Regions from separate parts of the Bradyrhizobium japonicum USDA 6 genome, predicted to be linked through region 2. Evidence: riboswitches for the same ligand, from Rfam matches in the RefSeq annotation. Region 2 holds a riboswitch; the other holds the start of a gene.
The links. Region 2 has a riboswitch for glycine ahead of gcvT (glycine cleavage system aminomethyltransferase GcvT). Riboswitches for the same ligand answer to the same signal wherever they lie in the genome.
Positions count from the first base shown of each region.

Region 1: linked by a shared signal. The riboswitch ahead of BJ6T_RS19930 (D-amino acid dehydrogenase) and the one ahead of gcvT (glycine cleavage system aminomethyltransferase GcvT) in region 2 are both predicted to bind glycine.

Region 1 is NC_017249.1:4,257,113-4,272,417, reverse strand. It holds gene BJ6T_RS19945 (glycosyltransferase family 39 protein) at 1-1,419, opposite strand, end outside; gene BJ6T_RS19940 (ABC transporter substrate-binding protein) at 1,632-3,164, opposite strand; gene BJ6T_RS19935 (M20/M25/M40 family metallo-hydrolase) at 3,508-4,638, shown strand; glycine riboswitch at 4,734-4,837, shown strand; glycine riboswitch at 4,841-4,954, shown strand; gene BJ6T_RS19930 (D-amino acid dehydrogenase) at 5,022-6,323, shown strand; gene BJ6T_RS19925 (ABC transporter permease) at 6,505-7,446, shown strand; gene BJ6T_RS19920 (ABC transporter permease) at 7,467-8,354, shown strand; gene BJ6T_RS19915 (ABC transporter ATP-binding protein) at 8,369-10,018, shown strand; gene BJ6T_RS19910 (M81 family metallopeptidase) at 10,254-11,759, shown strand; gene BJ6T_RS19905 (M20 aminoacylase family protein) at 11,773-12,936, shown strand; gene BJ6T_RS19900 (amidase) at 12,939-14,360, shown strand; gene BJ6T_RS19895 (crotonase/enoyl-CoA hydratase family protein) at 14,662-15,305, shown strand, end outside.
Region 2 is NC_017249.1:4,099,333-4,114,637, forward strand. It holds gene BJ6T_RS19100 (glycosyltransferase family 2 protein) at 1-709, opposite strand, end outside; gene BJ6T_RS48440 (hypothetical protein) at 1,575-1,796, opposite strand; gene BJ6T_RS47285 (hypothetical protein) at 2,322-2,489, opposite strand; gene recA (recombinase RecA) at 3,456-4,544, shown strand; gene BJ6T_RS19110 (hypothetical protein) at 4,640-5,632, shown strand; gene gcvP (aminomethyl-transferring glycine dehydrogenase) at 5,784-8,666, opposite strand; gene gcvH (glycine cleavage system protein GcvH) at 8,684-9,052, opposite strand; gene gcvT (glycine cleavage system aminomethyltransferase GcvT) at 9,064-10,212, opposite strand; glycine riboswitch at 10,358-10,446, opposite strand; gene alaS (alanine--tRNA ligase) at 10,681-13,359, shown strand; gene BJ6T_RS19135 (cyclic nucleotide-gated ion channel) at 13,366-14,592, shown strand; gene BJ6T_RS19140 (DUF3455 domain-containing protein) at 14,597-15,100, opposite strand; gene BJ6T_RS19145 (NADP-dependent isocitrate dehydrogenase) at 15,197-15,305, opposite strand, start outside.

The sequences.
Region 1 (15,305 bases), 160 kb from region 2:
GAACTCCATCCACCTGCCGCAATAGTCCTGGCCGCTGAAACAGAGCGCGGCCCAACCGCGATCCAATGTCGTCTTTCGCGGCATGCCCCACGTGTACTGAAATTCGAACGGCCGCGCGTAAAACGGATGGTCCGGACTGTAGAACGCGGTCGCAAAGGCCAGCGAATCGTCGCCACTGACGGCGCCGAGCGGCTCCCCGGTCAGTTCGTGCCATTCGCGAGTAATCTCGTTAGCTACCTGCGCGTAGAAATTCCGGCCCTCTTCGTAGCCGTGATTGTTGCGATAGACGGCGTGAATCGGGGCCGCGACGAAGACAGCGGCGAGCCCAACGATTGCGGTGATGATCGTGACATTGACGGTGTAGAATCTTTCGATCGGGTAGCGCGTGCCGCAAACGATCAGCACGACGAACAGGAACAGCCCCTGCAACGCCCATAGCGACGGTAGATCGGTGCCCATCGCCAGCGACGTCAGGACCGGCAGCACGATCGTGCCGATCGCTACGTAGAAAAGGAGCCGCAGACCAGAGCTCATCGCGGCGAAATCGGCCGGGAATTGCTTCAGCCGCGTGCCCGCGATGAACACCCAGATGACGGCTGATGCGCTGACGGCCGCCGCCAGTCCGAGCAGGAAGTTCTGCACTTCACCAAGTGAACTCGCGAAGTTGCCGTTGGCGTGCGCCATCGCGTAGGTGAAGGCCGACGCGCCGGTCGTCGCGAGCCAGTAGATATGCGGCGACAACACCGCGAACCCGACCACAACCGATATCCACGGCGAAGCGGACGTGAAATAGGCGCGGCGCGCGGGATGAGCCAGCGCGGCAAATGCAAAGCTCGCCACGAGGAATACCGAATAATATTTGCCGACCATCGCCAGCGCCGTCGTGCATCCTACCGCGACCGCCCAGGCCGCGCTGCGGGTCTCGAACGCGCGCAGAAAACACCAGGTCGCGAGCGGCCAGAGCGCGAGCAGCACCGCATTGGCGTTGAAGCGCTGGGCGTGGAATTGATAGGCCGGCGTCAGCATCAGGAGCAGCAGCACCAGGATGCGTTTGTGCTCGGTCACGAACTGCCGTGCGATCCGGTCGACGAAAAACAGGGCGAGCCCGGCATTGGCCATCGCCATCAATTGCAGCGACCAGTCGCTGAGCGGGAAGACGGCGGTCCACACCGCCGTAACCCAGCCCACCAGCGGCGGATGCTTGTGATAGCCCCACGCGAAACGGCGCCCGAGCGTCCAGGCCTCTAGGGTATCAGGGTGCAGGCCGCTGCCGGCATAGGCGACGGCCAGATAGACCGTCCAGAGCGCGACGAAGCACACAATGAGGAGCGGAACGGCCCAGCCCGTCTCGACGCCGTCGAGCCAACGCAGGAACGGCCGGCGCCATCGGGCCGGCGCGCGATCGGACCGTTCGGCCATCGCCTGGAGTGCAAAATCAATCGGCACGGAAACAATACGGGAAGGAAAGTGATGTGCGAGCTGCGCACATCTATTTCAAGTCAGAAACAAATAGCAATGATTGGACACTAGAAGAGTTAAAAGCTGACGCGAGGCTGACAAACGAAAACGGCGCCGCTGATGACAGCGACGCCGCGTAACGATCGGGGAAGGCGCGCTGGGGCGCCCTCGCCTTACTCGGTCTTGTCGATATTCCAGAACAACGGTGTCGCCGGGCCATCGAGCACGCCGGTGAGCGACTTCCGCCATGCGCTCGGCGCCAGATACTGGCCGAGCGGCACGTAGATCACCTGGTCATAGGCTTCCTTCTGGATCTCGGCCGCGATCTTCTTCTGATCGTCGAGCGAGGCGGCGCGGACGAAGTCGTCCTTGAGCTTCTCGATCTTGGCGTTTTCCGCCCAGCCGAACCAGCCCTTCTTGCCCTGGCCGCCGATCGACAGATTGGCGATCGGGTTGGACACATCGGCGCTGACCCAGTTGGTGAAGAACATGTTCCAGCCGCCCTCCTTCGGAGGCTTCTGGCTGGCGCGCCGGCTGACCACCGTCTGCCAGTCGGTCGCCTGCGCATCGACCTTGAAGCCGGCCTCGCGGAGCAACTGCACCGCGACCGTCGGCTGCGCCTTCAGCGTCACGACGTCGCCGGGCACCATGACCACGACGGGCGTACCGTCATAGCCGGACTCGGCGAGCGCCTTCTTGGCTTCCACCATGCCGTTGCCCTTGACCAGCGATTCCGAGCCGACGTCGGTCGCGAACGGCGTATCGCAGATGAAGAACGCACCGCAGATCTTGTAGTATTTGGGATTGCCGACGAGCGCGTCGAGCACGTCCTTCTGGTTCATCGCCAGAAGTGCGGCACGGCGGATCTTCGGATTGTCGAAGGGCGGATAGAGGAAGTTCATGCGCCCAAGGGTCTGGTAGCCGAACTTGTTCAGCGTCTCGACCTTGAGGTCGGCATTGCCTTCAAGCACGGGCAGCAGATCCCACGGCGGCACTTCCATGAAGTCGATGTCGCCCGATTGCAGCGCGTTCACCGCGGTCTGCGCATCCGGCATGGTGATCCATTCGACGCGATCGACCTTGACCAACTTGCCTCCGGCAGTCCAGCTCGACGCCTCCTTGCGCGGAACGTAGTCAGTGTTCTTGACGTAGACCGCCTTCACGCCGGGCTGGAATTCGCCCTGCACGAACTTGAACGGGCCGGAGCCGATCTGCTCGGGGATCTGCTTGTCCGGCGGCGTTTCGGCAAGACGCTTGGGCATCATGAAGGCGACGCGCGAGGACGGCTTGCCGATGGATTCGAGCACGAGGCCGTAGGGCTCCTTCAGCTTCAGCGTGATCGTCTTGGGGTCGGTCGCCTCGATGCTCGCAGTAAACTGCATCATCTGCTGGCCCATGCCGTCGACCGCGGCCCAGCGCTTCAGCGAAGCGGCGCAGTCTTCCGCCGTCACCGGCGTACCGTCGTGCCACTTCAGGCCGTCGCGCAGCGTGAAGGTGTAGGTGAGCTTGTCGTCGGAGATCTTCCAGTCCGCCATCTGCGGCTGGATCTTGAAGTTCGAGTCCGTCGCGATCAGGGTGTCGTAGACCATGTAGCCATGGTCACGCGTGATGTAGGCGGTGGTGAAAATCGGATCGATGATGCGCAGATCCGAATGCATCACCGCGGTGATGGTCTTGCTGGCGGCGGCAAGTACCGGCGAGGCCATCGCCGTCGAAAGCGCAACGACCGATAGCGCAAGTGTGGAGGCGAACGCGCGACGCCCCGGCGCATCAAGCTCAACATAAAAGTTTCTCCTGACGTGAAACTGTTCAAAGGCAGGTTATTGGTTGAGCATTCGGTTCGTTCTTTAGGCGAACTAACCTCATGCGATGCCTTTGTCTTTCGAGACTTGCAGACAGTGCTGAGCGCGTCAATCCGGTTTCGCTGCAGCCCCAAGCGGCGCGCTCACGGGCTCCACAAAGATCGGTTTGGCTCTACAACGCTTTCCGCCAGTCCTGTCCACGCCAATGCAATGCGCGTTCCATCTTTCAAGCCTGAGAGACATTAAGATGAATCCAGCCAATCTTCCCTTCGATTCCGAGGCGATGCTCCAGGGCCTGCGCACCTGGGTGGAATGCGAGAGCCCGACCTGGGACGCGGGCGCCGTCGACCGCATGCTCGATATCGCAGCGCGGGATATGGCGATCATGGGTGCGACGATCGAACGCATCGGCGGCCGACAGGGCTTCGGCGGAGTGATCCGCGCGCGCTTCCCGCATCCGAAACAGGGCGAGCCGGGCATCCTGATCGCCGGCCACATGGATACCGTCCACCCGGTCGGCACCATCGAGAAGCTGAAATGGCGGCACGAGGGCAACAAGTGCTACGGCCCCGGCATCTACGACATGAAGGGCGGCAATTATCTCTCGCTGGAAGCGATCCGGCAGCTGGCGCGCGCCTCCTTCACCACGCCGCTGCCGATCACCGTGCTGTTTACGCCCGACGAGGAAGTCGGCACGCCCTCGACGCGGGACATCATCGAGGCGGAAGCCGCGCGGAACAAATATGTGCTGGTGCCCGAACCGGGCCGCGCCGACAACGGTGTGACCACCGGACGTTACGCCATCGCGCGCTTCAATCTGGAAGCGACGGGCCGACCGAGCCATGCCGGCGCGACATTGTCGGCCGGACGCTCGGCGATCCGCGAGATGGCGCGGCAGATCCTCGCCATCGACGCGATGACGACGGAGGACTGCACTTTCTCGGTTGGCGTCGTGCATGGCGGACAATGGGTCAATTGCGTTGCCACGACTGCCACCGGCGAGGCGCTGTCCATGGCCAAGCGCCAGGCCGATCTCGATCGCGGCGTCGAGCGGATGCTGGCGCTGTCGGGCACGACCAATGATGTCACGTTCAAGGTGACGCGCGGCGTCACGCGCCCCGTATGGGAGCCCGATGCCGGTACCATGGCGCTGTATGAAAAGGCGCGCGGCATCGCCAAATCGCTCGGCACTGAGCTGCCGCATGCGAGCTCCGGCGGCGGCTCCGACGGCAATTTCACCGGTGCGATGGGTATCCCGACACTCGACGGCCTCGGCGTGCGCGGCGGCAATGGCCACACGCTGGAGGAGTTCATCGAGGTCGACAGCCTGGTCGAGCGCGGCCGCCTGATGGCCGGTTTGCTCGCGACGCTGGAGTAAATTGAACCAACTTCGCACTGCACAATGCATTGGCAGTCGCGGTTGAAATTTAGCCTTGTCTAAAAATGAGGCGCATCGTACTGCTCGATTGTCCACGCGACGATGCGGGAGAGATCGCGACGAGAGTTCAGGCTTTCGTTGCGGCGCCGACGGAGCAACCGCCCCGGAAACTCTCAGGCAAAAGGACCGTATCGTCAGGACGATCTGGAGAGAGACGACACGATCTCAACGTCGTGACGTCCACCGAAGGGGATAGTCCGGAGCTGACCTCGTCGAGGCCCGCAACGGATCAAGCTCTCAGGTAACCGTGACAGATGGGGCGCCGCCAACGGCCTTTGGCCGGCGGTTAGCCTATCCTAACTCACGGGAGCCCCACACCTGCCATGACCCATATCGCCATCATCGGCGCCGGCATCACCGGCGTAACGACCGCCTATGCCTTGCTCGAACGCGGATACAAGGTGACGGTGCTCGACAAGCACCGCTACGCCGCAATGGAGACGTCCTTCGCCAATGGCGGACAGCTCTCCGCCAGCAATGCCGAGGTGTGGAACAGCACCGCAACGATCCTGAAAGGCCTGCGCTGGATGTTCCGGCGCGATGCGCCGCTGCTGATGAACCCGCGGCCGAACTGGCACAAATATTCGTGGATGAGCGAGTTCGTCGCCAATCTCGGCAACTACCGCGCCAACACGGTTCAGACCACGCGGCTCGCGATCGAAGCCCGCAAGCATCTGTTCGAGATCGCGGAGCGCGAAGGGATCGACTTCGATCTCGAACGCCGCGGCATTCTCCACATCTATCACGACAGGAAGGGTTTTGAATCCGGCCTGCAGGTCAATGCGCTATTGAAGGAAGGCGGGCTCGATCGCCGCCCGGTGACGCCGGAGGAGATCCGCGCCATCGAGCCGACGCTGCGTAAGGACTATTTTGGCGGCTTCTACACGCCTTCGGATGCGACCGGCGATATCCACAAGTTCACGCGCGGACTTGCGGAATCCTGCAAGCGGCGCGGCGCGACCTTTATCCACGAAGCCAACATCGATTCCATTGCCCAGGCAGGTGGCGGCTTCGTCATCGGCTGGGCTGATCTTTCGGCCAGTGACACTGTCGCATCCGCGCGCGGCATGCTGAAGGCGGATGGCGTCGTGATCTGCGCCGGCGTGGCCAGCCGTCACTTCGCCGCCCTCCTCGACGAGCGCGTCAACGTCTATCCGGTGAAGGGCTACTCGATCACCGTGCAACTCGACACTGCCACAAGCCGCAATGCGACGCCGACCGTGAGTTTGCTCGACGAAGCGGCCAAGATCGTCACCAGCCGGCTCGGCGCCGATCGCTTCCGCGTCGCAGGCACCGCCGAATTCAACGACTTCAACCGCGACATCCGCGCGGACCGCGTGCAGCCGCTGGTCGACTGGGTGCGCAACAACTTCCCCGGCGTCGAAACGTCCAAGGTCGTGCCCTGGGCCGGGCTGCGGCCGATGATGCCGAACATGATGCCCGTGGTGCGCGCAGGACGGATGCCGGGCGTGTTCTTCAACACCGGCCACGGCCATCTCGGCTGGACCTTGTCGGCCGCGACCGCGCAGATGATTGCCGGAACCATCGACGGCTGGCGCGGGCTCAACGCACCGCCGACCGCACCGTCACTCAGGGTTGAGCGCGAGTTCCGCCATGCATCCTGAGTGGTCGATATCGGAGGCTCGGCGGCCTCTTGCGACCGCCCTGCCCTTGGCACACAATTTGCCCCGAAACGTCGGCTTCTCCGGCCGGCTTTCCAGCCCGAGTGACAGGCGTGCATGATAGACAGAACCGATTCCACGGGGGCCTCCCGGCCCCACAAGTTCCGCAGCCGGAGATAGGTGCATGCTAGGTTATCTCATTCGCCGCGTTCTGGCCGCGGTGCCCGTGATGGGCGTCGTCGCGCTGTTCGTCTTCCTGCTGCTGCGGCTGACGCCGGGCGATCCCGCCGCAATTCTCGCCGGCGATAACGCTACACCGGAACGGCTTGAACGCATCCGCGACTCGCTCGGCCTCAACGAGCCGCTGATCGTGCAATTCATCACCTGGGTGAACAAGCTGCTGCACGGCGATCTCGGGACGTCGCTGATCTCCAACCTGCCGGTCATGAAGATGATCAGCCAGCGCGTCGAGCCGTCGATCTCGATCGCGCTCTCGACGATCATTCTCGCCGTGATCGTCGCCGTGCCCCTGGGCGTCATCGCGGCATGGAAGCACGGCACCTGGATCGACCGTTTCGTGATGGGCCTCTCCGTGCTCGGCTTCTCCGTGCCCGTGTTCGTGGTCGGCTATCTCCTGATCGAGGTCTTCGCGATCGACCTGCGCTGGGTGCCGGTGCAGGGCTTCCGCAGCATCTTCAACGGCTTTGGACCGTTCTTCGAGCGCATCATCCTGCCGACCTGCGCGCTCTCCTTCATCTACATCGCGCTGATCGCGCGCATGACGCGCGCGGCGATGCTCGACGTGCTCGGCGAGGACTACGTCCGCACCGCCCGCGCCAAGGGCATCAACGAGGTCGCCGTGATGATGCGCCATGCGCTGCGCAACGCGGCCGTGCCCGTCATTACCGTGATCGGCACCGGCTTTGCGCTGCTGATCTCCGGCGTCGTCGTCACCGAGAGCGTGTTCAACATCCCCGGCATCGGCCGCCTCACGGTGGACGCGGTGCTGGCGCGCGACTATCCGGTCATCCAGGCGATGATCCTGCTGACGTCGCTGATCTATGTCGTCGTCAATCTCCTGATCGACGTCGCCTACACGCTGCTCGATCCCCGGATCCGGTACTAGGGCTAAGGATACCAACAAAAATGTCCGTCGATAGCCTTCCCCAGTCATCCATTCCGATCACGTCGCCGTTGCGGCCGCGTTTCGGATTCCTCACCTCGACGCCGATCATCGCGGCGGCCACGATCTTGCTCGCGCTGATCGTGCTGGTCTCGATCCTGGCGCCGCTGATCGCGCCGCACGATCCGGTCCAGCTTGCGCCTTCGCAGCGGCTGAAGCCGGCCTCGGCGCAGTTCCTGCTCGGCACCGACGCCTATGGCCGTGACCTCTTGTCGCGCGTGATCTATGGCGGCCGCATCTCGCTCCTGATCGGCATCGGCTCGGCGATCCTGGCGATCGCCATCGGCCTTGCGATCGGCCTCGTCTCCGGCTTCTTCAAGCTGGTCGATGCCGTCCTGATGCGCGTCATGGACGGCCTCATGGCGATGCCGAGCATCCTGCTCGCGATCGCCGTGGTGTCGCTGTCCGGCGCCAGCATCTGGACCGTGCTGGTCGCGATCACCATCCCCGAAATACCGCGCGTGGCGCGCCTGGTGCGCTCGGTCGTGCTGTCCGCGCGCGAGGAGCCCTATGTGGAAGCCGCGATCTCGGTCGGCTCCAGCCTGCCGAAGATCATGTGGCGCCATCTGATGCCGAACACGATCGCGCCGCTGATCGTCCAGGGCACCTATGTCTGCGCCTCCGCGATCCTGACCGAGGCCATCCTCTCCTTCCTCGGCGCCGGCATCTCGCCGGAGACGCCGACCTGGGGCAACATCATGGCCGAGGGCCGCCAGTATTTTCAGCTCAAGCCGACGCTGATCTTCTGGCCGGGCCTGCTGCTTTCGATCGCCATCCTCAGCATCAATTTGATCGGCGACGCCGCCCGCGACGCCCTCGATCCCCGCATGAAGCAGCGGGAGGGCAAGTGATGACGGATCAAGTGATGACCAACCCAGTCCTCGACATCAACAACCTCGTCGTCTCCGTCGGCAAGAAACCGAAGGGGGCCAACATCATCGACGGCATCTCGATCCAGGTGCACAAGGGCGAGACACTGTGTCTCGTCGGCGAAAGCGGCTCGGGCAAGTCGGTGACCTCGCTCACCACGATGGGCCTGCTGCCGAAGGGCACGCTGGTTCCGACCGGCGGCAGCGTCAAGCTGGTCGGCGAAGAGATTCTCACCGCGACCGATCGCCGCCTGCGCCAGCTCCGCGCGACGCAGATGGCGATGATCTTCCAGGAGCCGATGACCGCGCTCAATCCGGTGGTGCCGGTCGGCCGCCAGATCGACGAGGTCCTGCGCGCCCACACCGATCTCGACGCCAAGGCGCGGAAGAAGCGCATTCTCGACATGATGGAGCAGGTCCGCCTGCCGCAGGTCGAGCGCATCTTCGCCTCCTATCCGCATCGCCTGTCCGGCGGCCAGCGCCAGCGCATCATGATTGCGATGGCGCTGGTGCTGGAGCCGAAGCTGCTGATCGCCGACGAGCCGACCACCGCGCTCGACGTCACCACGCAAAAGCAGATCCTGACGCTGATCCGCGACCTCCAGCGCGATCACGGCACGGCCGTCCTGTTCATCACCCACGACATGGGCGTGGTGGCCGAGATCGCCGACCGCGTCGCTGTGATGCGGCAGGGCCGGCTGGTCGAGACCGGTCCGCTCGAGACCGTGCTGCGCAACCCGACCATGGAGTACACCCGCAATTTGCTTTCTGCGGTGCCGAGCCTGGTGCCGCGCGCGGCGCGACCCGAGACCAAGGAGCCGGTGGTGCTGGAGGCCAACGAGCTCGGCAAGGTCTATAAGGAGCGCGCCTTCTTCGGCAAGGGCCGCGAGGTCGTCGCCGCCGACAAGGTCACGCTGACGCTGCGCAAGGGCCGCACGCTCGGCATCGTCGGTGAGAGCGGCTCGGGCAAGTCGACGGTCGCGCGGTGCATCGTGCGCCTGATCGATCCGACCTCCGGCGGCGTGCGCCTTGCCGGCCGCGAGATCGCCGACATTTCGCGCCGCCTGCTCCAGCCGCACCGTCAGAAGATCCAGATCGTGTTCCAGGATCCCTATCGCTCGCTCAACCCGCGCATTACCGTCGGCGAGAGCATCGCGGAAGGCCCGATCAATTACGGCACCTCGCATGCCGATGCGATGAAGCGGGCGCGCGAACTGCTCGAGCTCGTCGGCCTGCCCGCGGACGCAGTGACGCGCTATCCGCACCAGTTCTCCGGCGGCCAGCGCCAGCGTATCGCCATTGCGCGTGCGCTCGCGCTCGACCCCGACGTGCTGGTCGCGGACGAAGCGGTGTCGGCACTCGACGTCTCGGTTCAGGCGCAGGTGCTGGAACTGCTCGACGAGATCCAGAACCGGCTCGGCATCGCCATCCTGTTCATCACCCACGATCTGCGCGTCGCAGCCCAGATCTGCGACGAGGTCGTGGTGATGCAGCACGGCCGTGTCGTCGAACAGGGCCTGGCCGCCGAGGTGTTGACGCATCCGAAGGAAGCCTACACCAGGGCGCTGCTGGAGGCCGCACCGGGCCGCGGCTGGGATTTTGCGAACTTCCGCCCGGTGTCGGAAGGCGTGGCTGCCACGGCTTAACTCTCCCAGTCGTCATTCCGGGGCATCGCGAAGCGATGAGCCCGGAATCCATCGAACGGCAAACTCTGCAGCACCATGGATTCCGGGCTCGCGCCAAGTGGCGCGCCCCGGAATGACGGCGGAGCAGCATTCCCAAAACGATCTGACCCTATGCGTGGCGCGATTGCTTCTCACCTTGCCCTCTCCGCAAGGCCAAGGCTAACGTCGCGCACTTTCAAACGCTGGACCAGAATTGATGACACGTATCGCCGTCGGCGGCTTCCTGCACGAGACCAACACGTTCGCCCCGACGAAGGCGACTTTCGCGGACTTCCAGCATGGCGGCGGCTGGCCGGCCATGACGGAAGGCGCCGACGTGCTGAAGGTGATGCGCCGCATCAATGTCGGCCTCGCCGGCTTCGTCGACAGCGCCGAAGCGAATGGCTGGAACCTCATTCCGACGATCGCCTGCGGCGCAAGTCCGTCGGCGCATGTCACCAGGGACGCCTTCGAGCGTATCGTGAAGGTGATGGTCGACGGTATCGCCGCCGCCGGCCCGCTCGATGCGGTCTATCTTGATCTGCATGGCGCGATGGTGACCGAGCATCTCGACGACGGCGAAGGCGAGATCTTGGCGCGCGTGCGCCGCGTCATAGGCAAGGACGTTCCGCTGGTTGCCAGCCTCGACCTGCACGCCAACGTCACGCCCGAGATGATGGAACACGCGGATGCGCTGATCGCCTACCGCACCTATCCGCATGTCGACATGGCCGAGACCGGCCGCGCCTCCGCAAGGCACCTCGCCCTGCTGCTGCAGACCAAACAACGCTTTGCAAAGTCGTTTCGCCAATTGCCGTTCCTGATCGCGATCAGCTGGCAATGCACCAATGACTTTCCCACCAAGGGCATCTACGAAAAACTTGCCGCGCTGGAGAGCGAGGCCGTTCCGACGCTGTCCTTCGCGCCCGGCTTCCCCGCCGCCGATTTCCGCGACTGCGGCCCGAGCGTGTTCGCCTATGGCAAGACGCAGGCCGATGCCGACCGCGCGGCCGATGCGATCGTCAAACTGATCGAAAGCCACGAGGACGATTTCGACGGCAAGATCTGGTCGCCCGACGACGGCGTGCGCCATGCGATGGAACTCGCCAAGGGCGCGAGCAAGCCAATCATCATCGCCGACACCCAGGACAATCCCGGCGCCGGCGGTGATTCCGACACCACCGGCATGCTGCGCGCGCTGGTACGCAACAAGGCGAGCGCCGCGACCGGCGTGATCTACGATCCGGCCTCGGCCAAGGCCGCGCATGCGGCCGGCGTCGGCGCCACCGTGACGCTGTCGCTCGGCGGCAAGTCCGGCATTCCCGGCGACGAGCCCTATCGCGAGACCTTCATCGTCGAAAAGCTCTCCGACGGCCGCTTCATCGCGCCCGGCCCCTACTACGGTGGCCGCGAGATGGAGATGGGTCCCTCAGCATGCCTGCGCGTCGGCGACGTCCGCGTCGTCGTCTCCTCGCACAAGGCGCAGCTCGCCGATCAGGCGATGTACCGCTATGTCGGCATCGAGCCGACCGCGCAGAAGATTCTGGTCAACAAGAGCTCGGTGCACTTCCGCGCCGATTTCGAGCCGATCGCGGAAAAGCTGATGATCTGCGCCGCACCCGGCGCGATGCCGGCCGACACTGCCACCCTGCCCTGGACGCGCCTGCGGCCGGGCGTCCGCATCAAGCCGAACGGCCCCGTTTTCATTCCCCCATCACGCTAACCGGACAGGACACATGCCCACGATCGACCGCATCGACGGCTTTGCCGACGAACTCACTGCTATCAGGCGCGACCTCCACGCCCATCCCGAGATCGGCTTCGAGGAAGTGCGCACCTCCGGCATCGTTGCCGACAAGCTGAAGAGCTGGGGCATCGAGGTGCACCGCGGTCTCGGCGGCACCGGCGTGATCGGCGTCATCAAGGGCAAGGGTTCGGGCAGCAAGCGCATCGGCCTGCGCGCCGACATGGACGCCCTGCCGATGGAAGAGAACACCAATCTGAAATGGAGTTCGAAAATCCCCGGCCGCTTCCACGGCTGCGGCCATGACGGCCACACTACGATGCTGCTCGGCACCGCGCGCTACCTCGCCGAGACCAAAAATTTCGACGGCACCGTGCACCTGATCTTCCAGCCGGCCGAGGAAGGCCTCGGCGGCGCCCGCGCGATGATTAAGGACGGGCTGTTCGAGAAGTTTCCCTGCGACGAGCTCTACGGCCTGCACAACGCGCCCGACCTAAACCTCGGCGAGATCGCGATCCTGCCTGGCCCGGCGATGGCCAGCGCCGACTTCTTCGACCTGCGCATCACCGGCTACGGCGCGCATGGCGCGATGCCCGAACGCTCCAAGGACGCGGTGATCATCGCGACCACGCTGGCACAGGCGATCCAGACCATCGTCAGCCGCAACGTCGAGCCGCTGCAGGCCGCCGTCATCTCGATCACGCAGATTCACGCCGGTTCCGCCTACAACGTCATTCCCGGCGAGGCCCATCTCTGCGGCACCATCCGCACCTTCTCGGATGAAGTTCGCGCCCTGATCGCCGAACGCATCCGCACGATCTGCGCCGGCATCGCGAGCGCCTATCAATGCGTGATCGAAGCCGACATCCGCGACACTTTCGGCGTGCTGATCAACCAGGTCGAGCAGTCCAAGGTCGTCGAGGAGGTCGCGCGCACCGTCGTCAACCCCGCCAAGGTGATCACCCGCGCCCAGCCGAAGATGGGCAGCGAGGATTTCGCCGACATGCTGCAAACCATTCCCGGCGCCTATTTCTGGATCGGCCACGACGGCTCGGTGCCCGTGCACAATCCCGGCTTCGTGCTCGACGACAAGATCCTGCCGATCGGCGCCAGCATGTTCGCCCGGATCATCGAAACGCGCATGCCGGTAGGTTAGCAATGCACAAAAAGAGCGTCGAAGAGGCCGTCACCTCGTTGCACGATCTCTCCGCGGTCGATCTGATCGCGGGCTATCGGGCCAAGCAGTTCTCGCCGAGCGAGGTGCTGGAGGACGTGCTTGCGCACGTCGCTGCGTGGGAACCGCATCTCAAGGCGCTCTACGCGTTCGATCCCGACAGCGCGCGCGAGGCCGCGAAGGCCTCAACCGCGCGCTGGAACGGGGGCGAGCCATCAGGCGCGCTCGACGGCGTGCCAGTCACTGTAAAGGACAACATCGCGACCAAGGGCGTGCCCGTGCCGCTCGGCGCTGCGAGCGTGAAGCTCGTGCCGGCCGAGAAAGACGCCCCGCCCGCCGCGCGTTTGCGCGAGGCCGGCGCGATCATCTTCGCAAAAACCACCATGCCCGATTACGGCATGCTGTCCTCGGGGCTCTCCAGCTTCCACGCGCTGGCGCGCAATCCCTGGGACCTCTCCAAGAATCCCGGCGGTTCCAGCGCCGGTGCTGGCGCTGCCGCTGCGGCCGGATATGGCCCGCTGCATCTCGGCACCGATATCGGCGGCTCGGTGCGCCTGCCCGCGGGCTGGTGCGGCCTCGTCGGATTGAAGCCCAGCTTCGGCCGGGTGCCGATCGATCCCGCCTATGTCGGCCGTGTCGCCGGTCCCATGACACGCACGGTCGACGATTGCGCGCTGATGATGAGCGTGATCGCGAAGCCCGACCGGCGCGACGGCATGAGCCTGCCGGCGGAGCCTCTGAACTGGAAGGGGCTGGAAAAATCTCCGCGCAAGTTGCGGATCGGCCTGATGCTCGATGCCGGCGTTGGCCTGCCGGCGGAAAAGCCGGTTCGCGAGGTCGCGGTGAAAACCGCAAAGGCGTTCGAATCCGCCGGTGCTGTCGTCACGGAAGTTGACGGCATCCTCACCCGCGAGATGCTCGACGGCCTCGACAATTTCTGGCGCGCGCGGATGTGGGATGATCTGGCCAAGCTGACGCCGGCCGAACAGGCAAAGGTGCTGCCCTACATCTTCAAATGGGGCGCATCCGGCGCAAAGCTCTCGGGCGTGGATGTTATCCGCGGATTCAACCAGACCATGGCGATCCGCGCGGCTGCGTCAAAGCTGTTCTGCGAGCTCGACTATGTGATCTCGCCGACCGCGCCGAACGTGAACTACCCGGCGGACTGGGCTTCACCCACCAACGATCCCATGAGGCCGTTCGAACACATCTGCTATACCGTGCCGTGGAATATGTCGGAAAACCCCGCGGTTTCCGTCAATGGCGGCTTCGACGCCAACGGCTTTCCCATCGGCGTGCAGATCGTCGGCCGCCGCTTCGACGATATCGGCGTGCTCGGCATGGCCAAGGCTTTCGAGGGCCTGCGCGGCGCGCAGAAGCCCTGGCCGAGCCCGCCGGCGACTTAAGTCGCTCTCGTCATCCCGGGAAGCGCGCCCTTTAGGCGCAAGCCCGAATGAGTTGAGACAGGCAGCATGCAGAGACTCTTGCTTACCTTCCCCTGGAGGGGGAGGGTCGGCTCACATTGAGCGCGGCGAAATGTGAGACGGGGTGGGGTGGCGGTCCCTCCGCGTCCAATAGTGCCCATGTGAAGAGATCACCCCACCCCGCTCGCGCTTCGCGCGATCGACCCTCCTCCAGGGGAGGGTAAACGAAAACTCAAAGCCCTCTGCCATCTGCGCAGCGAAAAACTAAAGGAAGGAAACCACCATGGCGTATGAGACCATCAAATACGAGGTCGCCGAGCAGATCCTCACCATCACGCTGAACCGGCCCGACAAGCTCAATGCCTTCAACGCGCAGATGCAGGCCGAGCTGATCGACGCGTTCGACGCCGCCGACAAGGACGACGACGTCCGCGCCATCATCGTCACCGGCGCCGGCCGCGGTTTTTGCGCAGGCGCCGATCTGTCGTCGGGTGCCGACACGTTCGATCGCGATGCGCGGCGCGGGCCGGTGAAGCGTTTCGCGGACGGCAAGGTCGATTACAGCGACCCGCAGGTGCGCGACGGCGGCGGTCAGGTGACGCTGCGCATCTTCAAGTGCCTGAAGCCCGTCATCGCCGCCGTGAACGGCCCTGCGGTCGGCATCGGCGTCACCATGCAGCTCGCGATGGACATCCGCATCGCCTCCGATGCCGCGCGCTTCGGCTTCGTGTTCTCCCAGCGTGGCATCGTGCCGGAGGCCGCCTCGAGCTGGTTCCTGCCGCGCATCGTCGGCATCTCGCAGGCGCTGGAATGGTGCTATTCCGGCCGCGTCTTCCCGGCCCAGGAAGCGCTCGCCGGCCGCCTCGTCAGCAAGGTCGTAGCTCCCGATGATCTTTTGCCGACCGCCCGAGCGCTGGCCAAGGAATT
Region 2 (15,305 bases):
TGCTCGCATGGTTGGTCGTGTCGTAGAACACAAGACCGTCGTCGATCGCCACCATGTCGCCCTGGCAGGCGAGATCGAGAAAGAACAGTTGGTCCACGCCCCAACTGATCGACTTGTAATTTCGCATCAGGCAACCGGACCGGATGACCTTGCCGTTGATCAGCAGGGTCGACGGGACAATCCCAAGCAATCGGGTCTTGCCCGCCAGATAGAGATCAGTCAGGCACTGCTGGCCCGAATACAGATAAATTTGGCGTCCTCGCCGGTACTTTATGCCGCTGTCCTGGACGAGATGAGATGTGGAGGTCATGAACGCAGCGGTGGGATACGTTCTCGCCAATTCCGCAAAAGTCGCAAGCGATCCTGGCGTGAGCCAGTCGTCGTCGTGCAGCACTTTGATCCAGTCGCCGCGACATGCGAGCATCGCGTTGTTGGTATTCTCAACCTGGCCCCGGCCGCGGTGGTTCTCGATAACGCGAATGCGCGGGTCGCTCCGCGCGTGCTCGGACAGGATGCTCCAAGTCGCGCCCTCTGGACCTTCGTCGTCGCTGATCACCATTTCCCAGTCGGCGTGCTCCTGCTGCAGCACGCTTTCAATCGCACGGCGCACCATCTCCGGTCGGCGGAAGGTGGGTATTGCCACCGAAATGAATGGGCGGTGTTCCGAACTCCGGGAGCTATCGAACCGCTCGGCGTACAATTGATCCATTCATCGTACCTCGTTGATCGAAGCGGTCGTGGCTGGAAGTGGCAGACCCTTCTTCGGCTTGCGCCTGTTCGCAGAGCATCTTGAATCGAACCGAGCGAACGAGGCGCGTGAATGCTAGGGAGACGATCCCGACGCGGTCATCGTCCATTCGCATGAACTTTGTTGCCGCAGGCCGCGACGTTTCGAAGCGGCCGCTGGTCCGCCTTGGTGAAAGAGTATTTTTGGTTCCCCTCGGTTTCTGCCGCTGCAGCAGCTGCACCAACGCGATGACGGATCAAGATAGGAGCGGCCAATCGAGGCGGCGTTGGTTCAGTTTCTTGCGGAGCGCCCGAAGGATTGCGCGAAGCTCTGCCGCGTTGCTCCTTTCCAGCGGGAAGCGAGGCGCGAGCGTGATGGCGTTCTCAATCACCGGTAGATGCCGAGGGCCGTTCGGTGACAGATGGAGGTGACTGCGTCCTGCCGCGACGTGCTGTCTCACCTCGCGACAATTGAACGACTTCAAATCCGGCTGCGGCTCGTTTCAAAATCGGACAGTGAGGTCGGAAACAGGCGGGTGCCCAAACCCGGGTGCTGTCCCAATTAGGACACTCGCAGCATCAAGTCAGGACAGGTTGCTTGTTGGGCTTCGGAAGCAAGAACGCCGTCCGCTTAAATGAAGCGCGGACGGCGGCTTACCAGCCCCGGGAGGGAAACTGCAAAATCCCGATATCATTATGTCAGCACGTCTCGTGCCAAGGTTCATCGGGACACCCGCAGAATTTGGAAAACCTTCATCCTCAAGCGTTGGTGTCGCCAACGCGAATGACTACGCCGGGGCGAATCCGGATCTATGCTGGCAACGCGACCGCTCAGGCGCCGTCTGCTTCTAGGCCGGCTTTGGCGGCTGAAGCGGCTTTGGCGGCTGAAGCCCTGGCGATGTCAGCCACTCGCTCATGTGCGAGCCGGTCTCGGCTTGGCGCGCTTTGCGTAGCAGGGTTTCGCGCTCAGCCCCGGCGGGAAGCTTCCTGGCTTGCTCTCTCAGACGTTCGGCTTCTTGGGCAAGGCGTTGTTCGAGGGATTGAGTCTGCTTGAACCGTCGGCGCTCCATGACACAACCTCGTCTTACGGGTCCTAACCGCAGGGTTTGAGTTCCAGTGAACTTAGTATGCCGACGGGCCACCTTCAGTTCCAAAGTGAACTTTCAAAATCAAGCCGCTTCAAAAATTCGCCTTGGACCAGGGAGGTCGGAAGCAGGCCGGTACCAAAATCCGGATGCTGCTCGAATTAGGACAGCGGGGCTGTCGGATTGCGACATCAATAAAAACGCCGCCCGCTTAAATGTCGCGCGGGCGGCGGCTTTCCAGCCCCGGAGAGGTGGATGCAAAACCCCGGTGATGATGAGTGTGCACAACCTGTGCCAAGGTTTTATGTCACGTTGCGGGACACCTCAGAGGGGAGAGGGGCTAGGCTACCGCCTGCAACGGCCGCGATCGCGATGGTTCGGGAGGTCGGCGAGCTCTCCGCCCATCTGGTGGTCTAGGCCGAGGTTGGACGGAGAGCCGCGCGCCGGACCCCCGTCGCGTGACAATGCTAGGAACGTGCCATGACAGTCGTGTGAAATTGTCGGCGCCGCTCAGTGGACGTTGATCTTATCCAGAGGCAGACGAAGCTCCGCCGCGCGCGCCTCGCGATCTCGCCTGCGGAACTCATTTTCCTTGTGTTCGAATTTGATCATTTCCTGCGTGGCGGCTTCCAATAGCCGATTGCGCCCGTCCGCCTGCTGCTGCGTGTTTTCCGTCATCACCCGGACTCCCGTCAACGACGAGCGGCACCATCCTCAGACAGGCCAGACACCCCAAAAGATTCGCTAGGGATTGCGGATTTATGACGGCGACGTTCCGCTCGCGGATACACCAATCGTAGCCCCGAGATGGCAGATTAGGACACTCGACAAACAACAACGTCGCCCGCTTGCAATAAGGCGGGCGACGTTGTTCCAGCCCCGGGAGGAATTGCAAAATCCCGGATGTCGTCAACCTTGGCTGATAAGCGCGAAGCGGTCTGTTCGATAACCGACTCTCGCGGAAGGAATCAGGACACTACAGCACTGCGCCGGGCGGCGGCTTACAGGCCAACGCTCAATCAACGTGGCGCAGGTCGGCGCCCTCGAACAGATAGGTTGATTTGCCCGGGGGCCTCTTGCGGCGGCCCTACTGCATACCCATGAACAGCGCCGCGACAAACAGTGCGGCGCGAAAGGCTGCAATGCCAAGGCAGATACGCGCTTGGAGTGAATACGGATTGACGTGGGGCTGTTCGATCATGGCCTCACCTCGGAGGCTGCAAGCCCGGCGACCTGGCGCCACGTCGGCTTGGCGGGCCTTCCTAACGAGGGCTTCACGCTCTGCACCCGGCGGGCAGCTCGAAATGGATCTATGAAAGAGGCCGCCAACTGAGGCGGCCTTACTTTGTTCTCCCAAACAACCTAAAAGCGAATTTGTAGGTTGCACGGTTGTGTCCTGTCAGTTGCCACACCTCAAACGGGTTAATCCAAAGAGTGCATGAACAGGTTGTGGCTATTCGAGAACGAATTAGGACACTTACAAATTCAGCTTAGGACACTTGGGGTTAAATACAGACAGCACCAAAACCCGCGAAAGAACATATTGCGAACCTGGAACAAATAGGGTACATTGCTTTTATCGATGACCCGCCGCGCCAATCGTTTGTCCCGCACCCGAATCCTCGCCATAAGGAGCACGACCCAATGTCCAACACTGCCCTGCGTATCGTCGAAGGATCCTCCATGGACAAGAGTAAAGCTCTGGCCGCCGCGCTCTCCCAGATCGAGCGCCAGTTCGGCAAGGGCTCGGTGATGAAGCTCGGCAAGAACGACCGGTCGATGGATGTCGAGGCGGTGTCCTCGGGCTCCCTCGGGCTCGACATCGCGCTCGGGATCGGTGGTCTGCCGAAGGGACGCGTTGTGGAAATCTACGGGCCGGAATCCTCGGGCAAGACCACGCTGGCGCTGCACACGGTGGCGGAAGCGCAGAAGAAGGGCGGAATCTGCGCCTTCATCGACGCCGAGCACGCGCTCGACCCGGTCTATGCGCGCAAGCTGGGCGTCAACATCGACGAGCTCCTGATTTCGCAGCCGGACACGGGCGAGCAGGCGCTGGAAATCTGCGATACGCTGGTGCGCTCGGGTGCGGTGGACGTGCTGGTGGTCGATTCGGTCGCGGCGCTGGTGCCGAAGGCCGAGCTCGAGGGCGAGATGGGCGATGCGCTGCCGGGTCTCCAGGCCCGTCTGATGAGCCAGGCGCTGCGCAAGCTGACGGCCTCCATCAACAAATCCAACACCATGGTGATCTTCATCAACCAGATCCGCATGAAGATCGGTGTGATGTACGGCTCGCCGGAAACCACGACCGGCGGCAACGCGCTGAAATTCTATGCCTCCGTCCGTCTCGACATCCGCCGCATCGGCGCGATCAAGGAGCGCGATGAAGTGGTCGGCAACACCACGCGCGTCAAGGTGGTGAAGAACAAGCTGGCGCCGCCCTTCAAGCAGGTCGAATTCGACATCATGTACGGCGAGGGCGTCTCCAAGATGGGCGAGATCCTCGATCTCGGCGTCAAGGCCGGCATCGTCGAAAAGTCCGGTGCCTGGTTCTCCTATGACAGTCAGCGCCTCGGCCAGGGCCGCGAGAATTCGAAGGCGTTTTTGAAGGCCAACCCCGACATCACCGCCAAGATCGAGACCTCGATCCGCCAGAACTCCGGCCTGATCGCCGAGCAGATTTTGGCCGGCACGCCCGAGCGCGACGCCGACGGCGAGGAGCCGGCGGACGAGTAAGACCTAGCGCGAAGAGTTTTCGCGAGGAGCGGGCGCTGAGGACGTTGAGTTGCCGACGTCGTCAGTGCCCGCTTCGTTTTGGGGGGGCGTTCGCGATGAAACGCGTGATCCTGACCAGTTCGTCCGGCGTCGGTCTTGCCCATGAGGATCGCGCCGACATGGTCGTGCCGTTCATCTTTCGCTTCGTTTCGGGGCCACTTCCGTCGGCTGAACACCTCAATGGCTATCTAGGTGGACGCGCGCTCAGAATTTTCGAAGAGATCATCTGGTCTGATTGCGTCCGCCAACTGCCCTATGTTCAGCGCCTGGATCGGGAAGGTGCACTACTCTGGTTCTGCGAGACTTACGGCGTCGAGTTGATCGAGCTGTGGTTCGATCCTGAACCCAACAGTCAATTGCAATTGATCTGGATCCTCGACTATCTGCGTTCCGAGCCATCTATCGCATCGAGTCTGAGATTACGACGTGTCGATTTCGACCTGCGTGGAGCAGATCCGACAGAGCTTCGTCATCGTGACGTGCGGGAGCTCGATATTGAAGAAGGCGATTTCGAGATCGCGAGCCTGGCCTGGGAGGCCTACCGCGCGCCGACGCCCGAGCTCTGCTCCGGGCTGCTCGACAGGCCGCTCGGCAAGTTGTCTTTCCTGAAGCCGGCCATGGAAGACCTGCTCGCAGAACTGCCGTCGCCGACGACGGGACTGGGGGCGACCGAGGCGCGGCTTCTCGAACTGATCGCGAGCGGACACAATCGTACCGACCAGCTGTTTCGACCGGGCGCGCTCAAGACACGCGTGTTCGATCCGTGGGAGTTAGGTGCGCTGCTCGAAGGACTCGCTTTCGGCCCGACGCCCGCCATTGCAGGTTTGGACGGCAAGCTGGCGACGCTCGACCCGGACAATGGACGAGGTCGCAACGCGGCCTTTCGCCGGAGCCGGCTGTCGCTAACCGAATTCGGCCGAGGGATCCTTGAAGGCCGGGAGGATTTCCTTCGTCGCAACCCGATTCGGCGCTGGTGGGGTGGTACGCTTCTCACCAACGAACGGCTTTGGCGGTGGGATGCGCGGAGGCGTTCGCTGGTGGTGCCTTAGATACCGTTCGGGGCTGTAGGGTGGGCAAAGGCGCGCAAGCGCCGTGCCCACCCTATTCCAACGCGTACAAAGGTGGTGGGCACGCTTCCGCCTTCGCTCTTCGAGCTATGGCGGACAAGCCGCTTTGCCCACCCTACGAAGCTACGATCCCTTACTCCGCCGCTTCCGCGTAATCGCTCACCGGCGGGCACGAGCACACCAGGTTGCGGTCGCCATAGACGTTGTCGACGCGCCCGACCGGGCACCAATATTTGTCGGTGCGCGAGGTGCCCGCGGGGAAGCAGCCCTCAGCGCGGGTGTAGGCGCGCTTCCAATCGTCGTCCGCGATGTCGTGCACGGTGTGCGGGGCGTGGCGCAGCGGCGAGGCCTCGATCTTGAAGCGGCCGCCTTCCACGTCCGCGATCTCCTTCCGGATCGCGATCATCGCGTCGCAGAAGCGGTCCAGCTCGGCCTTGGATTCCGATTCAGTCGGCTCGATCATCAGCGTGCCCGGCACCGGGAAGCTCATGGTCGGGGCGTGGAAGCCGTAGTCGATCAGCCGCTTGGCGATGTCGTCCACCGTCACACCGGACGTCGTCTTCAGCGGTCGGGGATCAATGATGCACTCATGCGCGACGCGGCCGTTGTGGTTCTTGTAGAGCACCGGGAAATGCGCATCGAGCCTTGCCGCGATGTAGTTGGCGTTGAGGATCGCGATCTCGGTGGCGCGCTTCAGGCCTTCGCCGCCCATCATCAGGATGTAGATGTAGGAGATGGTCAGGATCGACGCCGAACCGAACGGCGCGGCCGAGACGGGACCGACCGGAGCTTCGGCTTGCGTCGCCGGGTGACGATTTTCAGGATGACTTGGCAGGAAAGGCGCAAGATGCGCCTTGACACCGATCGGGCCCATGCCGGGGCCGCCGCCGCCATGCGGGATGCAGAAGGTCTTGTGCAGGTTGAGATGGCTGACATCGGCGCCGTAATCGCCGGGCCTGCTCAGGCCGACCTGCGCATTGAGGTTGGCGCCGTCGAGATACACCTGGCCGCCATGGCCGTGCACGATGTCGCAGATCTCGCGAATGTGCTCCTCGAACACGCCATGCGTCGAGGGATAGGTGATCATGACCGCGGCGAGATCGTTCGAATGCTTCTCCGCCTTGGCGCGAAGATCATTGACGTCGACGTCGCCGTTCTTCTCGCAGGCCACCACGACCACATCCATGCCGACCATCGCGGCCGAAGCCGGGTTGGTGCCGTGGGCGGAAGAGGGGATCAGGCAGATTTTCCGGTGCGTCTCTCCGCGCGCGGCATGATAGCCGCGGATCGCGAGCAGCCCGGCATATTCGCCTTGCGCGCCCGAGTTCGGCTGTAGCGAGATCGCGTCGTAGCCGGTGATGTCGCACAGCCACTTTTCCAGCCGCGCGAACAGCGCGTGATAGCCGCGTGCCTGCTCGCGCGGCACGAACGGATGCAGCGAGCCGAATTCCGGCCAGGTCAGCGGCATCATCTCGGTGGTCGCGTTCAGCTTCATCGTGCACGAGCCGAGCGGGATCATGGCGCGGTCGAGCGCGAGGTCGCGGTCCGAGAGCTTGCGCATGTAGCGCAGCATCTCGGTCTCCGAGCGATGCGCGTGGAAGACGGGATGGGTGAGGAAGGCGGTGGTGCGCTTCAGCGCCTCCGGCAGCGCCTCGCGCGTCGAAGCGTCGATCTCGGCATAGACTAGCGTGCCGCCGAACGCGCGCCAGACCGCTTCGACAGTTGTCGGCGTCGTGGTCTCGTCGAGCGCGATGCGCAGCGCGGTTTCGCCAACGCCGAGGTTGATCTTCTCGGCGGCCGCGCGCCCGACGATCTCGGCGCGCTGGGCACCGGCGTCCACGCTGAGCGTGTCGAAGAAGTTATCCGACTGCGGCGCAAAGCCGAGCTTGCGCAAGCCGCTAGCGAGCACGGCGGCGCGGCGATGCACGTTGCGCGCGATCTGCGCAAGCCCCTCGGGGCCGTGATAGACGGCATACATCGAGGCGATCACGGCGAGCAGCACCTGCGCGGTGCAGATGTTGGAGGTCGCCTTCTCGCGGCGGATGTGCTGCTCGCGGGTCTGCAGCGCGAGGCGATAGGCGGGCATCCCGCGCGAGTCCACGGAGAGGCCGACGATGCGGCCGGGCAGCGAGCGCTTCAGCGCATCGCGCACCGCCATGTAAGCGGCGTGCGGCCCGCCATAGCCCATCGGCACGCCAAAGCGCTGCGCCGAGCCGATCGCGATGTCGGCCCCTAACTCGCCGGGCGAGGCGAGCAGCGTCAGCGCCAGCAGATCTGCGGCAACGATCGCGAGCGCGCCCTTGGCCTTCAAGGCCGCGATCGCAGGCCTGAGGTCGCGCACGGCGCCGGAACTGCCCGGATATTGCAGCAGCGCGCCAAGCACGTCGGCCTTGTCGAGATCGGCGAGGGGGTCGCCGACGATCAGGGTCCAGCCCAGCGGCTCGGCGCGAGTGCGCATCACGGCTAACGTCTGAGGATGCACGTCCTTGTCGACGAAGAAGGCCTTGGCTTCCACCCGCGAGTGCCGCTCCGCGAGCGCCATCGCTTCGGCCGCAGCGGTCGCTTCATCCAGCAGCGAGGCGTTGGCGACGTCGAGCCCGGTGAGATCGCAGATCATGGTCTGGAAGTTGAGCAGCGCCTCCAGCCGGCCCTGGCTGATCTCGGGCTGGTAGGGCGTGTAAGCGGTGTACCAGGCCGGGCTCTCCAGGATGTTGCGCTGGATCACCGCGGGCAGGATCGTGCCGGAATAGCCCTGGCCGATCAGCGAGGTGAAGACCTGGTTCTCTCGCGCGAGCTCGGCCATGTGCGCGATCGCCTCGGTCTCGCTCAAGGGCTTGCCGAGATCGAGCGGAGCGGTCTGCCGGATCGAGGCCGGCAGCGTCTCCGCCATCAGGGCGTCGACGCTCTTGGCACCGACGGCCTCCAGCATTGCGGTGACGTCGCGCGCCGACGGGCCGATGTGGCGGCGAACGAAGGTGGCGGCGGTCTCGCCGCTGGATTTGCGGTGCGCGGTCATCGCTTGCTCCATCGTCCTTAAGCCGTGTGGGCCTTGTAAGCGGCTTCATCCATGAGGCCGCCGAGCTCGCTCTTGTCGGCCATCCTGACCTTGAAGAACCACGCCTTGCCTTGCGCGTCCGAGTTCACCAGCGCGGGTTCGGCGGCGAGCGCGTCGTTGGTCTCGAGCACCTCGCCCGTGACAGGCGCGTAGACGTCGGAGGCGGCCTTCACCGATTCCACGACGGCGGCGGCTTCCGCCTTCTTCAGGCTGCGGCCGACCTTCGGCAACTCGACGAATACGACGTCGCCGAGCTGCGACTGCGCGTAGTCGGTGATCCCGACGGTGGCGACATCGCCGTCGATGGCGAGCCATTCATGGTCGGAGGTGTACAGCGTCGTGGTCATTTTCTCAGTCCTCAGCGTTTGTAGGTGTTTTTCACGAAGGGCATGGCGGCGACCGTCAGCGGCAGCCGCTGGCCGCGCACCTCGGCGAAGAGCTTTGTATCGAGCGCGCTCGATGCCGTGGGCACATAGCCCATCGCGACCGGCGCGTTCAGGCTCGGGCCGAAACCGCCCGAGGTGACCTTTCCGATCGGCTCGCCGCCCGCGGCATCCGCAAACAGCAGCGCGCCCTCGCGCACCGGCGCGCGGCCTTCCGTGCGCAGCCCGACGCGGCGGCGGGAGGCGCCGTTGTCGAAATAGGCAAGAATCGTCTCGGCGCCGGGAAAGCCGCCGGCGCGGGCGCCGCCGCTGCGGCGGCTCTTCTGCACCGACCATTCCAGCGCCGCCTCGACCGGCGTGGTCGTGGTGTCGATGTCGTGTCCGTAGAGGCAGAGCCCGCCTTCCAGCCGCAAACTGTCGCGGGCGCCAAGGCCGATCGGCATCACGTCGGGGTTTTCAAGCAGCGTCCTGGCGAGGTGCTCGGCGTGCGTGGCGGGGACCGAAATCTCGAACCCGTCCTCGCCGGTGTAGCCGGAGCGCGAGACGAAGCAGTCGAGGCCGGCGACCTTGTGCGGACCGGCATCCATGAACTTCATGGCGGGCGCCTCTGCACACAATTGCGCCAGTGCGGCTTCCGCCTTCGGGCCCTGCAGCGCGATCAGGGCGCGGTCTTGAAGCGAATCGATGATGCAGTCGTCCGAGAGATGCGCGCGCAGATGCGCCTCGTCCGCGTCCTTGCAGGCCGCGTTGACGACCAGGAACAGGTGATCGCCGAAATTGGCGACCATCAGATCGTCGAGAATGCCGCCGTCCGGATTGGTGAACTGGGCGTAGCGCTGCCGGCCCGGGGCAATCGCCACGATATCCTGCGGCACCAGCCGTTCCAGCGCGCGGGCGGCGTCCTCGACCTTGCCCGACTTCGGCCGAAGCGCGAGCTGGCCCATATGGGAGACGTCGAACAGGCCGGCGGAGGAACGGGTATGGAGGTGCTCTTTTAGGACGCCCGCAGGGTACTGCACGGGCATGTCATAGCCCGCGAACGGCACCATCTTGCCGCCGAGGGAGACGTGAAGCCCGTGAAGGGGCGTACGTTTGAGGGAATCTTGGTCGTCGCGCGCAAGCATTACGGGGCCCTCGGCGGTTCCCCGGGGACGATTCCCCGGTAGCAACCAGTCGAAGCCCCATCTGTCGCTGTGCCTGAGAGTATTATCCCGTCGGCGGACGCTGTCCGGGTGTTATGCCCGTCGGCGCCTCTTTCCAGATGTCGTCAAAGCCACGCGGTCCTTTTGCCTGAGAGTTTCCGGGGCGGTTGCTCCTTCGGCGCCGGCACCAAAGCCGGTCTCTCCCGACGTGGCCGTACGATACAGATGGGTACAGACCACAGGCCGGCCAAGCCTGTCAACGCGCACCTGACGGCTTTCAACGGGATTGCAAACGGGATTGCGCGCCTGCGGCAACTCACTGATCTCCTTGCACAGTTTCTGGACAGCGCAGCTGGCCTTGTCTAAAAGCGCTTTGACCCGCAGATATCAGCCCAAATGCCCGGTTTGGATGGCAAATCAGCGGGTCCAAGCACACCCGATTGGATGAACATGAGCGGCGTCAACGAGATCAGGTCGACCTTTCTGAACTTCTTTGCCGAGAACGGCCACGAGATCGTGTCGTCCTCGCCATTGGTGCCGCGCAACGATCCCACGTTGATGTTCACCAATGCCGGCATGGTGCAGTTCAAGAACGTCTTCACCGGCGTCGAGAAGCGGCCCTATCAGCGCGCCACCACGTCGCAGAAATGCGTGCGCGCCGGCGGCAAGCACAATGACCTCGACAATGTCGGCTACACCGCGCGCCATCTCACCTTCTTCGAGATGCTCGGCAATTTCTCGTTCGGCGACTATTTCAAGGAGCGCGCGATCGAGCTGGCCTGGACCCTGATCACGCGGGAGTTCGGGCTCAAGAAAGACAAGCTGCTCGTCACCGTCTACCACACCGACGACGAGGCGGCCGGCCTATGGAAGAAGATCGCGGGCTTCTCCGACGACCGCATCATCCGCATCCCGACCTCGGACAATTTCTGGGCGATGGGCGACACCGGGCCGTGCGGGCCGTGCTCGGAGATCTTCATCGACCGGGGCGACCATATCTGGGGCGGACCTCCGGGCTCGCCGGAAGAGGACGGCGACCGCTTCCTCGAATTCTGGAACCTCGTCTTCATGCAATACGAGCAGGTGACGAAGGAGGAGCGCGTGGATCTGCCGCGTCCCTCGATCGACACCGGCATGGGGCTGGAGCGCATGGCCAGCGTCATGCAGGGCGTCGACAGCGTGTTCGAGACCGACCTGTTCCGCCACCTGATCGATGCGACGTCGTCCGCGCTTGGCAGCGGGCCGAACGAACAGACGGTGGCCTCGTTCCGCGTCATCGCCGACCATCTGCGCTCCTCGGCCTTCCTCGTCTCCGACGGCGTGCTGCCGTCGAACGAGGGCCGTGGCTACGTGCTGCGCCGGATCATGCGCCGCGCGATGCGCCATGCGCAGCTGTTAGGGGCCAAGGAGCCGCTGATGCATCGCCTGGTCTGGGCGCTGGTCCGCGAGATGGGCCAGGCCTATCCCGAGCTGATGCGCGCGGAAAACCTGATCGAGGAAACGCTGCGGCTGGAAGAAACCCGCTTCCGCAAGACGCTGACCCGCGGCCTTGCGATCCTCGACGAGAAGAGCGCGTCGTTGAAGAAGGGCGACATGTTCGACGGCGACGTCGCCTTCACGCTGTACGACACCTACGGCTTCCCGCTGGATCTGACCCAGGACGCGCTGAAGTCGCGCGGCATCAGCGTCGACCAAGCTTCGTTTACCGACGCGATGGAGCGGCAGAAGGCCAAGGCACGCGAGTCCTGGAAGGGTTCGGGCGAGGCGGCCTCCGAAGCGATCTGGTTCCCGCTGCGCGAGAAGCTCGGAGCCACCGAATTCCTGGGCTATGAGACCGAGAGCGCCGAAGGCGTGGTCTCCGCGCTGGTGAAGGACGGCCAGGAAGCCTCCAGCCTCAAGCCCGGCGAGACCGGCGCGATCGTGCTCAACCAGACGCCGTTCTACGCTGAGTCCGGCGGCCAGGTCGGCGACACCGGCTTGCTCAGCGGCGAGGGCGGCGTCAAGTTCCGCGTCACCGATACGCAGAAGAAGCTCGGCGATCTCTTCGTTCACGTCGGCATCGTGGAGAGCGGCGAGCTGAAGCTCGGCACCGCGCTCCAGCTCGAGGTCGATCACGGCAGACGCTCCTCGATCCGCGCGCATCATTCGGCGACGCATCTCATCCACGAGGCGCTGCGTCAGGTGCTCGGTGATCACATCGCCCAGCGCGGCTCGATGGTCGCGCCCGATCGTCTGCGCTTCGACTTCGTGCATCCGAAGCCGATCACGGCGGAAGAGCTCGCCCGCGTCGAGGACATCGCCAACGACGTGGTGCTGGAGAACGACGAGGTCACCACGCGCGTCATGGGCGTCGACGAGGCCCGCGAGGCCGGGGCGCGCGCCCTGTTCGGCGAGAAATACGGCGACGAGGTCCGTGTCGTCTCGATGGGCCGGACCGCGCGGGAACGCGGCGCCAACGCGCTCGGCTGGTCGGTCGAGCTCTGCGGCGGCACCCATGTGAAGCGCACCGGCGACATCGGCCTGATCACGCTGACGGGCGAGAGCGCGGTCGCCTCCGGCGTGCGCCGCATCGAGGCGCTGACCGGCAATTACGCACGCCGGCACGCCAACGAGACCATGGCGCTGGCGAAGACCGCGGCCAACGAGCTGCGCACCTCGGTCGACGACGTGCCGGCGCGCATCACAGCCCTGATGGAGGAGCGCAAGAAGCTCGAGCGCGAGCTCTCCGACGCCCGCAAGAAGCTCGCGATGGGCGGCGGTACGTCCGTCGGGAACGGCGCAGCCGCAGGCGTGCGCGAGGTCGGCGACGTCAAGCTGATGGCGCGCGCGGTCGAAGGCATCGAGATGAAGGATCTCAAGAGCCTTGCGGACGACGGCAAGAAGCAGATCGGCTCCGGCGTGGTCGCCATCGTCGGCGTCACCGAGGACGGCAAGGCCGGAATCGTGGTCGGCGTCACCGCCGATCTCACCGCGCGCTTCAATGCCGTGAATCTCGTGCGCGTCGCTTCCGAGGCGCTCGGCGGCAAGGGCGGCGGCGGCCGGCCCGACATGGCGCAGGCCGGCGGCCCCGATGGCGCCAAGGCGCCCGAGGCGCTCGCGGCGATCGAAAAAGCGATGGCAGGCGCGTAAACGGCCATGCGCCTCGTTCCGCGAGGACGTGGCCCGGCCGATCCCAACCTAAGGGATCGCCTGTACGAATTGTTGGAGCACGATCCGCTCGCCTACTCGATCGGGTCGCGCTTCATCCAGGTGATCATCGGCGTCATCGTGCTCGACGTGGTCGCGATGATCCTCGCCTCGGTACCGGAGCTCGACGCGCGGTTCGGCACGCTGTTCAGCGCGGTCGCCGTCCTCGCCGTCATCGTGTTCGCGCTCGAATATCTGGCGCGGCTGTGGACCGTGGCGGGGCACACCCAGCGCAACGGCTCCGCGCTGTCTGACCGGCTCTCTTATGCCTTTTCCGCGCTCGGCATCATCGACCTCATGGCGTTCCTGCCGGCCGCGATCGTGCTGGCCACAGGCCGGCACGCGACGCTGGCCGGGCTGGGCGTGCTGCCGTTCTTCAAGCTGATCCGTTATTCGCCGGCGATGCGCTCGCTGCTCGCGGCCATCCATGCCGAGCGGCGTGCGCTGATCGGCTGCATCGTCATCCTGATCGGTGTGGTACTGACCTTCGCCTCGCTGCTCTACGCCATCGAGCGTGATGTGCAGCCTAACAAGCTCGGCACGATTCCGGATGCGATGTGGTGGGCGATCGTGACGCTCGGCACCGTCGGTTATGGCGACGTCGTGCCGGTGACGCCGCTCGGCAAGTTCGTCTCGGTGTTCGCGATCATCTCAGGCTTTGCCATGATCGCGCTGCCGGTCGCGATCATCTCGAGCGCCTTTGCCGAAGAGGTGAGGCGGCGCGATTTCGTCGTCACCTGGGGCATGCTGGCGCGGGTGCCGCTGTTCTCGCACCTGTCCGCCGCGGAGATCGCCGACATCATGCGGCTGCTCAGGGCGCGCACCATCGAGCAGGGCGAGATATTGGTCCGCCGTGGCGATGCCGCTTCGTCGATGTATTTCATCACCGCGGGCGAGGTCGAGATCGCGCTGCCGAGCCAGCAGGTGCGGCTCGCCGACGGCACCTTCTTCGGCGAGATCGCGCTGCTGCATAAGACCAAGCGCAGCGGCACGGTGACGGCGACGTGCAAGACGCGGCTGCTGGTGCTCGACGCCCAGGATTTTCACGCTTTGATCGAGCGCATGCCGACGCTCGCTGCCCACGTCCACCAGACCGCGAAAGCCCGGCTGGAGGAGACCGGCGACCTCGCGGCGGCAGAATTGGCGCAGGCAGAGCGCGAGGCCACCGACCGCTGAGCGGTCAACCCTTCTTCAGGAAAATGTAGTCGGCCGAGTACGGCGCGCTTTTGAAATCGCCGGCCTTGTCGCATGCGCCGTCGACCTTCCCGCCGTGGGTGTTGATGCGCTGGACGGTGGTAACAGGCGTCAGCACGCCGCTACCGCGGCGGGAGGCGACCTCCAGCTTCAGCCAGGGGATGTCGGCGGCGGTCGCGCCCGGCGCGTTGCCGATGGCCTTGCCGACGACGGCGCTGCTGTCGGCAAGCTCCCAGTTCGGGCCGGCATAGTGCCGGCCGACGGTCTTGCCCTCGGACAGCAGCGTCGCCACCGGCTCGCGGAATGCCCAGGCGAGCTTGCCGTCAGTGCCCGCCTTGCACTCATAGACCTGAGCGCCCTCGGCGAGGACGCTGAGCACGACGGTCTCGCCGGGGGCGGCGATGGCGTCGGGGAGCGGCTCCGCGGCTGCGGCGGGTCCGGCCACGGCCGCGAGCAGCAGGCAGGGGACGGCGAACTTGACGATGGACATGGGTGGCCTCCGCAACGGGGTCAAAATGAATGGGCCGCGCCTAAGCGCGGCCCATAATGATGTCTAACCCCGATCAGACGAAAATAATGCGCGGGCTTACGCCAACGCTTTCGTGAGATTCTCCGAGACCTTGTCGAGGAAGCCGGTGGTCGAGAGCCAGCGCTGGTCGGCACCGACCAGGAGCGCGAGGTCCTTGGTCATGTAG